4 regions of the Mesorhizobium sp. M0870 genome follow, and region 3 is predicted to be linked to each of the others. Evidence: predicted binding sites of a transcription regulator. Region 3 holds the regulator's gene; each other region holds the start of a gene.
The links. The regulator PhoB, encoded in region 3, activates phosphate uptake and scavenging genes when phosphate is short. The targets are predictions, from matches to a motif close to TGTCATNNANCTGTCAT.
Positions count from the first base shown of each region.

Region 1: a site for PhoB is predicted at 1,248-1,264, ahead of olsB (l-ornithine N(alpha)-acyltransferase). Genes of this name have one in related genera too.
Region 2: a site for PhoB is predicted at 1,348-1,364, ahead of phnG (phosphonate C-P lyase system protein PhnG). Genes of this name have one in related genera too.
Region 4: a site for PhoB is predicted at 1,518-1,534, ahead of phnC (phosphonate ABC transporter ATP-binding protein). Genes of this name have one in related genera too.

Region 1 is NZ_JAMYOI010000006.1:55,875-58,073, reverse strand. Features, by position in the region: gene NKH97_RS09350 (response regulator) at 1-1,147, shown strand, start outside; gene olsB (l-ornithine N(alpha)-acyltransferase) at 1,328-2,199, shown strand, end outside.
Region 2 is NZ_JAMYOI010000036.1:244-2,442, reverse strand. Features, by position in the region: gene NKH97_RS29070 (carbon-phosphorus lyase complex subunit) at 1-193, opposite strand, end outside; gene phnH (phosphonate C-P lyase system protein PhnH) at 197-808, opposite strand; gene phnG (phosphonate C-P lyase system protein PhnG) at 808-1,269, opposite strand; gene phnF (phosphonate metabolism transcriptional regulator PhnF) at 1,402-2,151, shown strand.
Region 3 is NZ_JAMYOI010000020.1:78,858-81,056, reverse strand. Features, by position in the region: gene phoU (phosphate signaling complex protein PhoU) at 1-640, shown strand, start outside; gene phoB (phosphate regulon transcriptional regulator PhoB) at 657-1,346, shown strand; gene eglC (endo-1,3-1,4-beta-glycanase EglC) at 1,810-2,199, shown strand, end outside.
Region 4 is NZ_JAMYOI010000036.1:6,674-8,872, reverse strand. Features, by position in the region: gene phnD (phosphonate ABC transporter substrate-binding protein) at 1-488, opposite strand, end outside; gene phnC (phosphonate ABC transporter ATP-binding protein) at 581-1,438, opposite strand; gene NKH97_RS29095 (DapH/DapD/GlmU-related protein) at 1,716-2,199, opposite strand, start outside.

The DNA of each region.
Region 1 (2,199 bases), on a different contig from region 3:
CATCAAGTTCACCGACAGCGGCGGCGTGCTGGTGAGCATAGCATGCGCACGCACCGAAACCAGCGACCGCATATGCTTCACCATCGCCGATACCGGTCCGGGCCTGCGTGATGCCGACCTGGAGCGCATTTTCGAGGAGTTCGAGCAGGCCGACGGCACGTCGACACGCACACATGGCGGGGCCGGCCTCGGCCTTGCCATCTCCAGACGCCTGGTGGCCGCCATGGGCGGCACGATCTCGGTATCCAGCCGGCTCGGCCAGGGATCCGAGTTCGTCTTCGAAATCCCTGCGATAGCGGCCACCGAAGCGCCGCAGGGCCACCAGAATGCTCTCTCGGGCAGACGCGCGGTGATCCTGTCGAAGAACGCCGTCGAGGCCGACGCCATCGCCCGCACCATCCGCGCCAATGGCGGCGCGGTCGACATCGCCACCACTGCCGCACAGGCCGCGCCTTTCGCCGCCGGCTGCGATGCGATCCTGGTCGATGCAGCGATGGAAGAAGGCGACGGAAGGCTGCTCAAGCGCCTGCGCCAAAGCGGTTTCTCCGACTGTGAGGCGATCACGCTGATCGCGCCGACCGATCGCGGCATGCTTGGCGAGTTCCGAGCCAGCGGCTACGCAACCTTCCTGGCCAGACCGGTGCGTGGCGGAACACTTCTGCGTGTGCTGTTGAGCAGCCATGCTCCGAGCCTCGGCCCGCCGCAGCCGGAAAGGCGCGGCGCGCCGACGCTGCGCGCCGTCGGCAACCGCCAGCGCGGCCTGTCGGTGCTGATCGCCGAGGACAATGACATCAACGCCATGCTGGCCCGCGCCACGCTGCTGAAGGCCGGGCATCGCGTCAAGGTGGTCGGCAACGGCAAGGCCGCCGTCGAGGCTGTCACCGGCGCCGCGCACAAGGACCGCTTCGACGTGGTCTTGATGGATCTGCACATGCCGGTCATGGACGGGCTGGACGCGATTGCCGCCATCCGCCGCCATGAGGAAGAAAGTGCAGTGCGGCCGGTGCCGATCATGGTGCTGTCGGCCGACAGCCAGGAAAAGACCCGTCATGCGGTGTTGGCCCATGGCGCCAGCGGCTTTGTCACCAAGCCGCTCGACCCCGAGGCGCTGGTCAATGCTGTCGAGGGGCAGGTCGTCGCGGCCTGAGCTTTCCACCGTCATTCGGCACGGGCGATCACTTAAACGTAGCCGGTTGATCGTATTCGCCAGCCGACGAAGTATTGCCCATGACGTCGTATCACGGTACTGTCACAATCCTGTTGCACCTACACCGTATCCCCGTGCCAAGAGGGATGGCTCGAAGGAGAATCACTCGTGCATACAGTTATGCCGGAATGTGACACTCGGCCGAACGCCAGCAGCGCCTTGCTTGCCGGACGTAACGTCGATTCCGTCATAAAGGGCGCTGCGCTGGGCCGTATAGGCAATCTTGAAGTGCGGCTCGCTCGCAACGAGGCCGAGATCGCGGCCGCGCAGGAAGTGCGCTACCGGGTGTTCTACGACGAACTTGGCGCCAGGAAGGACCTGTTCCAGGCCCATGACCGCCGGGACGCCGATCGGTTCGATCCGCTCTGCGACCATCTGCTGGTTTTGGACACCACGCTTTCCGGTCCCGAACATCGCCGCATCGTCGGCACATATCGGCTGCTGCGGCAAGAAATCGCGGCCACGGCCGGTGGCTTCTATTCCGAAGGTGAATTCGAGCTGACCAAGCTCATCGCCCGCCACCCCGGTCAGCGTTTCCTTGAACTCGGCCGCTCCTGCGTGTTGCCGGAATACCGCTCGAAGCGCACCATCGAGGCGTTGTGGCAAGGCATCTGGGCTTACATCAATCATTACGAAATCGGTGTGATGACCGGCTGCGCGTCCTTTCACGGCACCGTGCCGGCGGCGCATGCCGAGGCGCTCACCTACCTAGCCCACCACTGCCGGACGAACTCGGCCTGGGACGTGCGCGCGGTGTCCGGGCGCTATTGCTCGATGGATCTGATGCCGATCGAGGCCGTCAATGCCAAGGCGGCGATCGCCGCGATGCCGCCTTTGGTCAAGGGCTATCTGCGCGTCGGTGCCCGCATCGGCGATGGTTGCGTCATCGATCGCGAATTCTCGACGGTCGATGTGTTCGTCGTGATGCCGGTCAAGGAGATCGGCGCACGCTACGTCAACTATTATGGCGGCGAAGCCCAGCGCTTCGCGGC
Region 2 (2,199 bases), on a different contig from region 3:
CGATTGCGAGTGCCGCCAACTCACGGTCGTAGAGCGAGCCTTCGCTCATCACCCGATCCACGCCGAGCGCCAGCTGCTCGACGATCTGGTCGAGGCGAAGGGCCGGCACCGAACGGTCGCCGCGTCGGCGGTCGGCAAGCAGGCTGTGGGCGTTGGCGATTGCGGCTTCGCCACCTTTTACCGCGACATACATTTTTTACGCCTCCATTGTCTTGATGCGCGTCGTGCGCGGCAGGCAGGCAATGCCATCTGATGTGGCGAGTATGATGTCGACGCCGCGCGGAAAGCGCTGGTTATTCTGCTTCCACTGCTCGACGAAATGGCGCGGTATCTGTGCCGGCGCGATCGTGGCGCTGGTTTCGATGCCGGGACCTTCGAGCAACAGCGGCGTGCCGGACACGAGATCGCCGACTTGCAGGATCAGCGTGGTCGAACGGTCGGGATAGTCCTGGGTGCCCTGCGAAAAACCATCGAGCGACATCATCTCGGCCGGGGCCGCGATGAAGGCGAAATGCGCATCGGCCGGTGTGTTGGCCAATGGCGCGCCGGTGTGGAACCCAAGCCAGGGTCTGATCGCGGTGGAAGCTTGCAGGGTCTGGTCGAGCCAGAGCGGGGTGTCGTTATCGCACAGCGCCAGTGCGATGGCGCCGGCGGCCGCCGAGAGCGGCGCCGGCGGGCGGGCGAAGGCCGGCAGCGGCTGCACGCTGCCTGGCCGCGCCATTGCGTCCATGACGGCGCGGAACACCGTCTGGGCATTGAAGACCGGATCGGCGAAACCGCCCTCTATCGATTGCGCTGCAATGTCCATCAGTCTTCTCCGCGAACCATGGTGAAGAAATCCACCTTCGTTGCCGCCGTCTCGGCGCGGCGTTTTTCATGCGCTGCGGTCAGAGCCGACCGCAGGGGCGCTATCAGTCCGGTCTCGACTTCATTGCGGCGGGCAGGGTCCTGCCACAGTGCGTCGGCGATGGCCGCCAGCTTCGCCTTCTGCTTGTCGCGGCCAAGCGCATAGCAATGACCGACCTCTCCGGACGGCAGCCGGACCGTGGCGCGGGTGACGGTCGCTTCGCCGACATTAAAGGGCGCGCCGCCGCCGCCGATGCGGCCGCGCAGGGTGACCAGGCCGGTCTCAGGGCCGCGCAGCAGTTCAGCGTCCGAAGGCAGTCCGGCCTCATTCCAGAGTCGTACGATGTCATCGCCGCTGGATTGCGTAAGGGTTGCCATGGCGGCCTTGCGCTCGGCCTGGTCGCGGGCTTCCTGTCCTCGCATCAGCAGCATTCCTCTTTGTCAATTTGTCTATTGATATAGACAACTATACAAATTATACCTATTATCTAACGCGTGTCCATGACGGGTGGATGACAGCGATATAAGACTGGGCGCTGGAAGGTTGGGGCAATGATGGTCGGGCGGCTGGCAGCGGACAGCATCGAGCGGCGCAGTGGCGTTTCGCTGTGGCGGCAGATCGCCGACAAGATCCTGCATGCGATCGCGATCGGCGATTTCACGGAGAATGCAGCGCTGCCGCCGGAGGTGGCGCTGGCAGAACGCTATGGCGTCAACCGCCATACAGTGCGCAGCGCCATATCAGCCCTTGTAAGGGAAGGCGTGCTGCGGGCCGAGCAGGGGCGCGGCACCTTCGTGCTGTCGCGCAAGCGGCTGTCCTATCCGATCGGCGCGCGCACACGTTTTTCGACCGGGCTGCAAGGGCAAACGACGGAGCGGCACATCGTCCTGCTCGCCTCGTCGGTCGAGCCGGCCAGCCAGCGCGTCGCCGAGGGACTGGGTCTTCCCAAGGGAGCCGATGTGATCCGGCTGGAAACGCGCGGCGAAGCCGACGGACGGCCGGTGTCGCGCGCTGCCGGCTGGTTCGAGGCCCGGCGCTTTGCCGGCATCGATGCCGCGATGGCGCAAACAGGCTCGATCACCGCCTCGGTGGCGCGGTTCGGCATCGACGACTATCTCCGGCAATCGACCGTGCTGTCGGCGCGCCATGCCGATGCGGCGGACCTTGCCGACCTCGACCTGCAGCCGGGCGCCATCGTGCTGGTCACGGTCGCTGTCAACGTCACGCCGGACGGCCAGCCGATCCAGTTTTCGGAGTCCAGGTTTCCGGCGGAACGGGTGGAGCTGAAGCTGTCGGCGCTGTAGCTAACGTCGTCATCCTTGGGCGAAGCAGGAGCGCAGCTCCGTCGCGGA
Region 3 (2,199 bases):
GGGCGATCTCGCCCGCTCGATGGTCAGTGGCTCGACCAGGGCTTTGCTCAATTCGGACAATGCGCTGGCGCAGCGCGTGGTTTCCGATGATGCCATCATGGATGCACGCCAGCGCGAGCTGGACGATCGCGCCATCACGCTGATCGCCAAGCGCCAGCCAATGGCCAACGATCTGCGTGCGGTGGTCGGTTCGATCCGCATGGCCGGCGACCTTGAGCGCATCGGCGACCTTGCCAAGAACATCGCCAAGCGCGTCGGCACTGTCGGGCTGAGTGTCACGCCGCACGACCTTTCGCATTCGATCGACGCGATGGCGCAACTGGTGCTGATCCAGGTGCAGGGGGTCGTCGACGAGTACGCCGCCGCCGACCCGGCAGCGCTTGCCACGCTCAGAAACAATGACGAACGCATCGACGTCAAATACACCTCGGTGTTCCGCGAGCTGCTGACCTACATGATGGAAGATCCCCGCAACATCACGGCGTGCACGCACCTGTTGTTCTGCGCCAAGAACCTCGAGCGGATCGGCGACCACGTGACCAACATCGCCGAAAATGCCTACTATGTTTTGACCGGCACGCAGCTGCCAGCCAATCGTCCGAAGCAGGACGAGACGGCAATGTCCGCGCCAGCGGCATAACAGGGGTGACCAGCCGATGATCGCACCACGCATCATGGTGGTGGAGGATGAGGAGCCGCTAGGCGTGCTGCTCCGCTACAATCTTGAATCCGAAGGTTACCAGGTCGAGGTGGTGACGCGCGGTGACGAGGCCGAAATCCGGCTGCAGGAGAACGTTCCCGACCTTCTCGTGCTCGACTGGATGGTGCCGGCGGTTTCCGGCATCGAACTCTGCCGGCGCCTGCGAATGCGCCCAGAGACCGAGCGGCTGCCGATCATCATGCTGACCGCGCGAGGCGAGGAAAGCGACCGCGTGCGCGGCCTGTCGACCGGCGCCGACGACTATCTGGTCAAGCCGTTCTCGACGCCGGAGTTCATGGCCAGGGTCAAGGCGCTGCTGCGCCGGGCCAAGCCGGAAGTGCTGTCCAGCGTGCTAAAGGTCGGCGACATCGTGCTCGATCGCGAGTCGCACCGGGTCTATCGCAAGAAGAGCGAGATCCGGCTCGGGCCGACCGAATTCCGCCTGCTCGAATTCATGATGCGCCACCCCGGCCGCGTGTTCTCGCGCAGCCAGCTGCTCGACAATGTCTGGGGCGAGACGATTTACATCGACGAACGCACTGTCGACGTGCACGTCGGCCGGCTGCGCAAGGCGGTCAACAACGGCCGCATGCCTGATGTCATCCGCACCATCCGTGGGGCGGGTTACGCGATCAGGGAAGACTAGGTGGCTGTTCCGTCCCGATAGATCGTGACCGGGAAAACTCGATTAGCACGTGGTCGCCAACAGCCGCGAAGAGTGGAATGTTGCACTCGTCTCATCGATGGGGAGCGAGCACGTGACGCTTTGGCCCAAATGCGGTCATTCGAAACCTGATGAGGATGACCGCTCTTGGCGGTACGTCGCCATCTTGCCCGCAGACTCCGACCAGAAAGCCATGCAAGAATAAATTTGAGTTAACTTAGATATACGTTCGTTAAACGACGTGTGTTCTGCATAAATATACGATTTTACTAAATTGCTTCAATTTACATTGAGCCATCACCTCCTTATTCATTATCCGCCTTCCGATTATTGCGGTCTCGGATCGAATGACGATTCCGTGGAACGATCTCGTTCCTTGCAGCGTTGCTTTGGGAGCGGTCGCCGGACCTTTGACCAGGTCGGACACCATGAGGAAGGATTTCTGATGAGCACGGTCTTAAACGCCAAAGGCATCCCTCTTGCCTACACCGGCGCTTCCACTCATTGGTTCTCGGCCACCGGGTCTGGACCGGAACTGCATGGCACCTCCGGCAACGACTCCTTCTGGGGAGACACCGGCGTCACTGTCACGATCCACGGAGGCGCCGGCGACGACTACTATCATCTCTATTCCACCAACAACAAGGTGGTCGAGGATCCTGGGGCAGGGATCGACACGATCGACACATGGATGAGCTACAAGCTCCCTGACAATTTCGAGAACCTCGTCGTTACCGGCACCAACCGATTTGCGTTCGGAAATGCGTTGGACAACATCATCAAGGGCGGGTCAGGTCACCAGACGCTGGATGGCGGCAAGGGAAATGATGTCCTG
Region 4 (2,199 bases), on a different contig from region 3:
CCGGTGTCCTTCGGGATCTGGGTCAGCGGGATCAGATAGCCGGAGGTAGAATCCGGATCGGCGTAGCCGAGTTTCTTGCCCTTGGCCGACTTGATATCGGTGATGCCGGAGGATTTCAGCGCCAGGCCGATCGAATAGTAGCCGGTGGCGCCGTCGGTCTGCTGGGTGGTGAGGATCGGGGTGACCGCCTTCGGGTCCTTGAGAGCGATGCTGGCGTAGCCGGAAGCGCCGAGTTCGGCGAAGTCGAGCGTGCCGCCAAGCAGGCCCTGGATCACGCCGTCATAGTCGGCAGCGGGGAACAGCGAGACCTTTTCGAAGCCGAATTCGGCCTTCAGATGGTCGGCGAGGCACTGGTAGTTGCGCAGCCGGTCGGTTTCGTTTTCGCCGCCGAGAATGCCGACGCGAAATTCCTTCATGTCGGCGGCATGGGCCATGCTGGTCGCCATGGCGAGCACCGAAACGGCGCTGAAAACCATCTTCCTGAACATCTGTAATCTCTCCTGTAGGTTCCGGCCCCGCGCCGGCAGCGTTCTCGATTTTGACAGGTGCCCTTGACGCGGGCTGTCGATCCAGGCCGCTCTCAGTATCCCGGGAATGCGGGCTCGAGCGGTCCGGCGGATGCGGCGATCTTTCGGCTGAAGGCAACGCTGGTCGAGGTGATGGCCTCGGAGATTTCCTGGCCATTGCTGTCGGCGCCGTAGACGAGACGCACGGCCTCGCGGTTGAGTTCTTCCGGCGGGCCGTCGAAGACGACCTTGCCGGCGGCCATGCCGATGATGCGGTTGCAGTAGGTGCGGGCGGTGTCCAGCGTGTGAAGATTGGTGACGACGGTGATGCCGTCGCGCAGATTGATGTCCTGCAGCGAATCCATCACCACCTTGGCGTTGAGCGGGTCGAGCGAGGCGATCGGCTCGTCGGCGAGGATCACTTTGGGCTGCTGCATCATGGCGCGGGCAATGGCGACGCGCTGCTGCTGGCCGCCCGACAAGGTGCCTGCGGGCTGCAGCGCGATGCGGGCAATGTCGAGCCGCTCGAGTGCCGCGACCGCCTCGGCGCATTCGGCGCGCGAGAACATGCCGAACAGGTTGGTGATGGTCGAACGGTGGTTCAGCTTGCCGAGCAGCACGTTGGTCAGCACGTCGAGGCGCGGCACCAGGTTGAACTGCTGGAAGATCATGGCGCAGTCACGCTGCCAGCGCCGCAGCGGCGAGCCGCGCAACTGGGAAACCTCGGCGCCGTCAAAAAAGATCGATCCCTGGCTGGGATCGATGAGACGGTTGATCATGCGAAGAAGGGTCGATTTGCCGGCGCCCGAACGGCCGATAATGCCAACCATCTGACCCTGTGGGATGGCGATGTTGATGTCGCTGACGGCGGTGTTCTTACCAAATCGGCGGCTGACACCGCGGATTTCGAGCGTGGCGGAATTTGCTGACATGGGGCAGGTTCCAGTCTGGACCATATTGATCGTCAGGCACTCGCCTAACGCAGCCACATGAACCTGCCGTGTCGCGGTGATGTCAGTTTTGTTACGCTCCACAGGTGTGGAGTTATGGCCGGCCCAGGGCCAGCAGGTCCTCGAAGTGCTCCATGTCCCTGAAGCCGCAGAAGGCGGGAGTTTTGATTTCGATCACGGGAGCCTGCTGCTCGAAAAAGCTTGAGAGAGTCATCGAACAGGTCCTGCCATGTGGCTGCCATGACGATGATGTGAAGAATTATCCTTCGTATTTTTCCAGGAAGGCCTCGGCCGATAGTTCCCGGAAATCGTCGAGCGAAGCGCGCAGCCTGGCATGATCCCAGTCCCACCAGGCAAGCGCCTGATAACGGTCGGCGGTGCGGCGGTCGAAGCGCTCACGGATCGGTTTGGCCGGCACGCCGGCGACGATGGTGTAGGGGGCGACGTCCTTCGAGACGACGGCTCCGGCGCCGATCGCCGCGCCGTCACCGACGGTGACGCCGGGCAGGATGGTCGAGCCGTGGCCGAGCCAGGTGTCGTGGCCGATGGTGACTCGCCTGGCGCGACGCTGGGCGAAGAATTCTGTCTCGTGCTCGGCGTCGTCCCAGTAGTCCGAGGCGCGATAGGTGAAATGGTGCAGCGTTGGCCGCCAGGTCGGGTGGTTGGTGGCGTTGATGCGCACGCTGGCGGCGATGTTGGCGAACTTGCCGATCGTCGCGCACCAGACGGCGCAGTCCTGCATC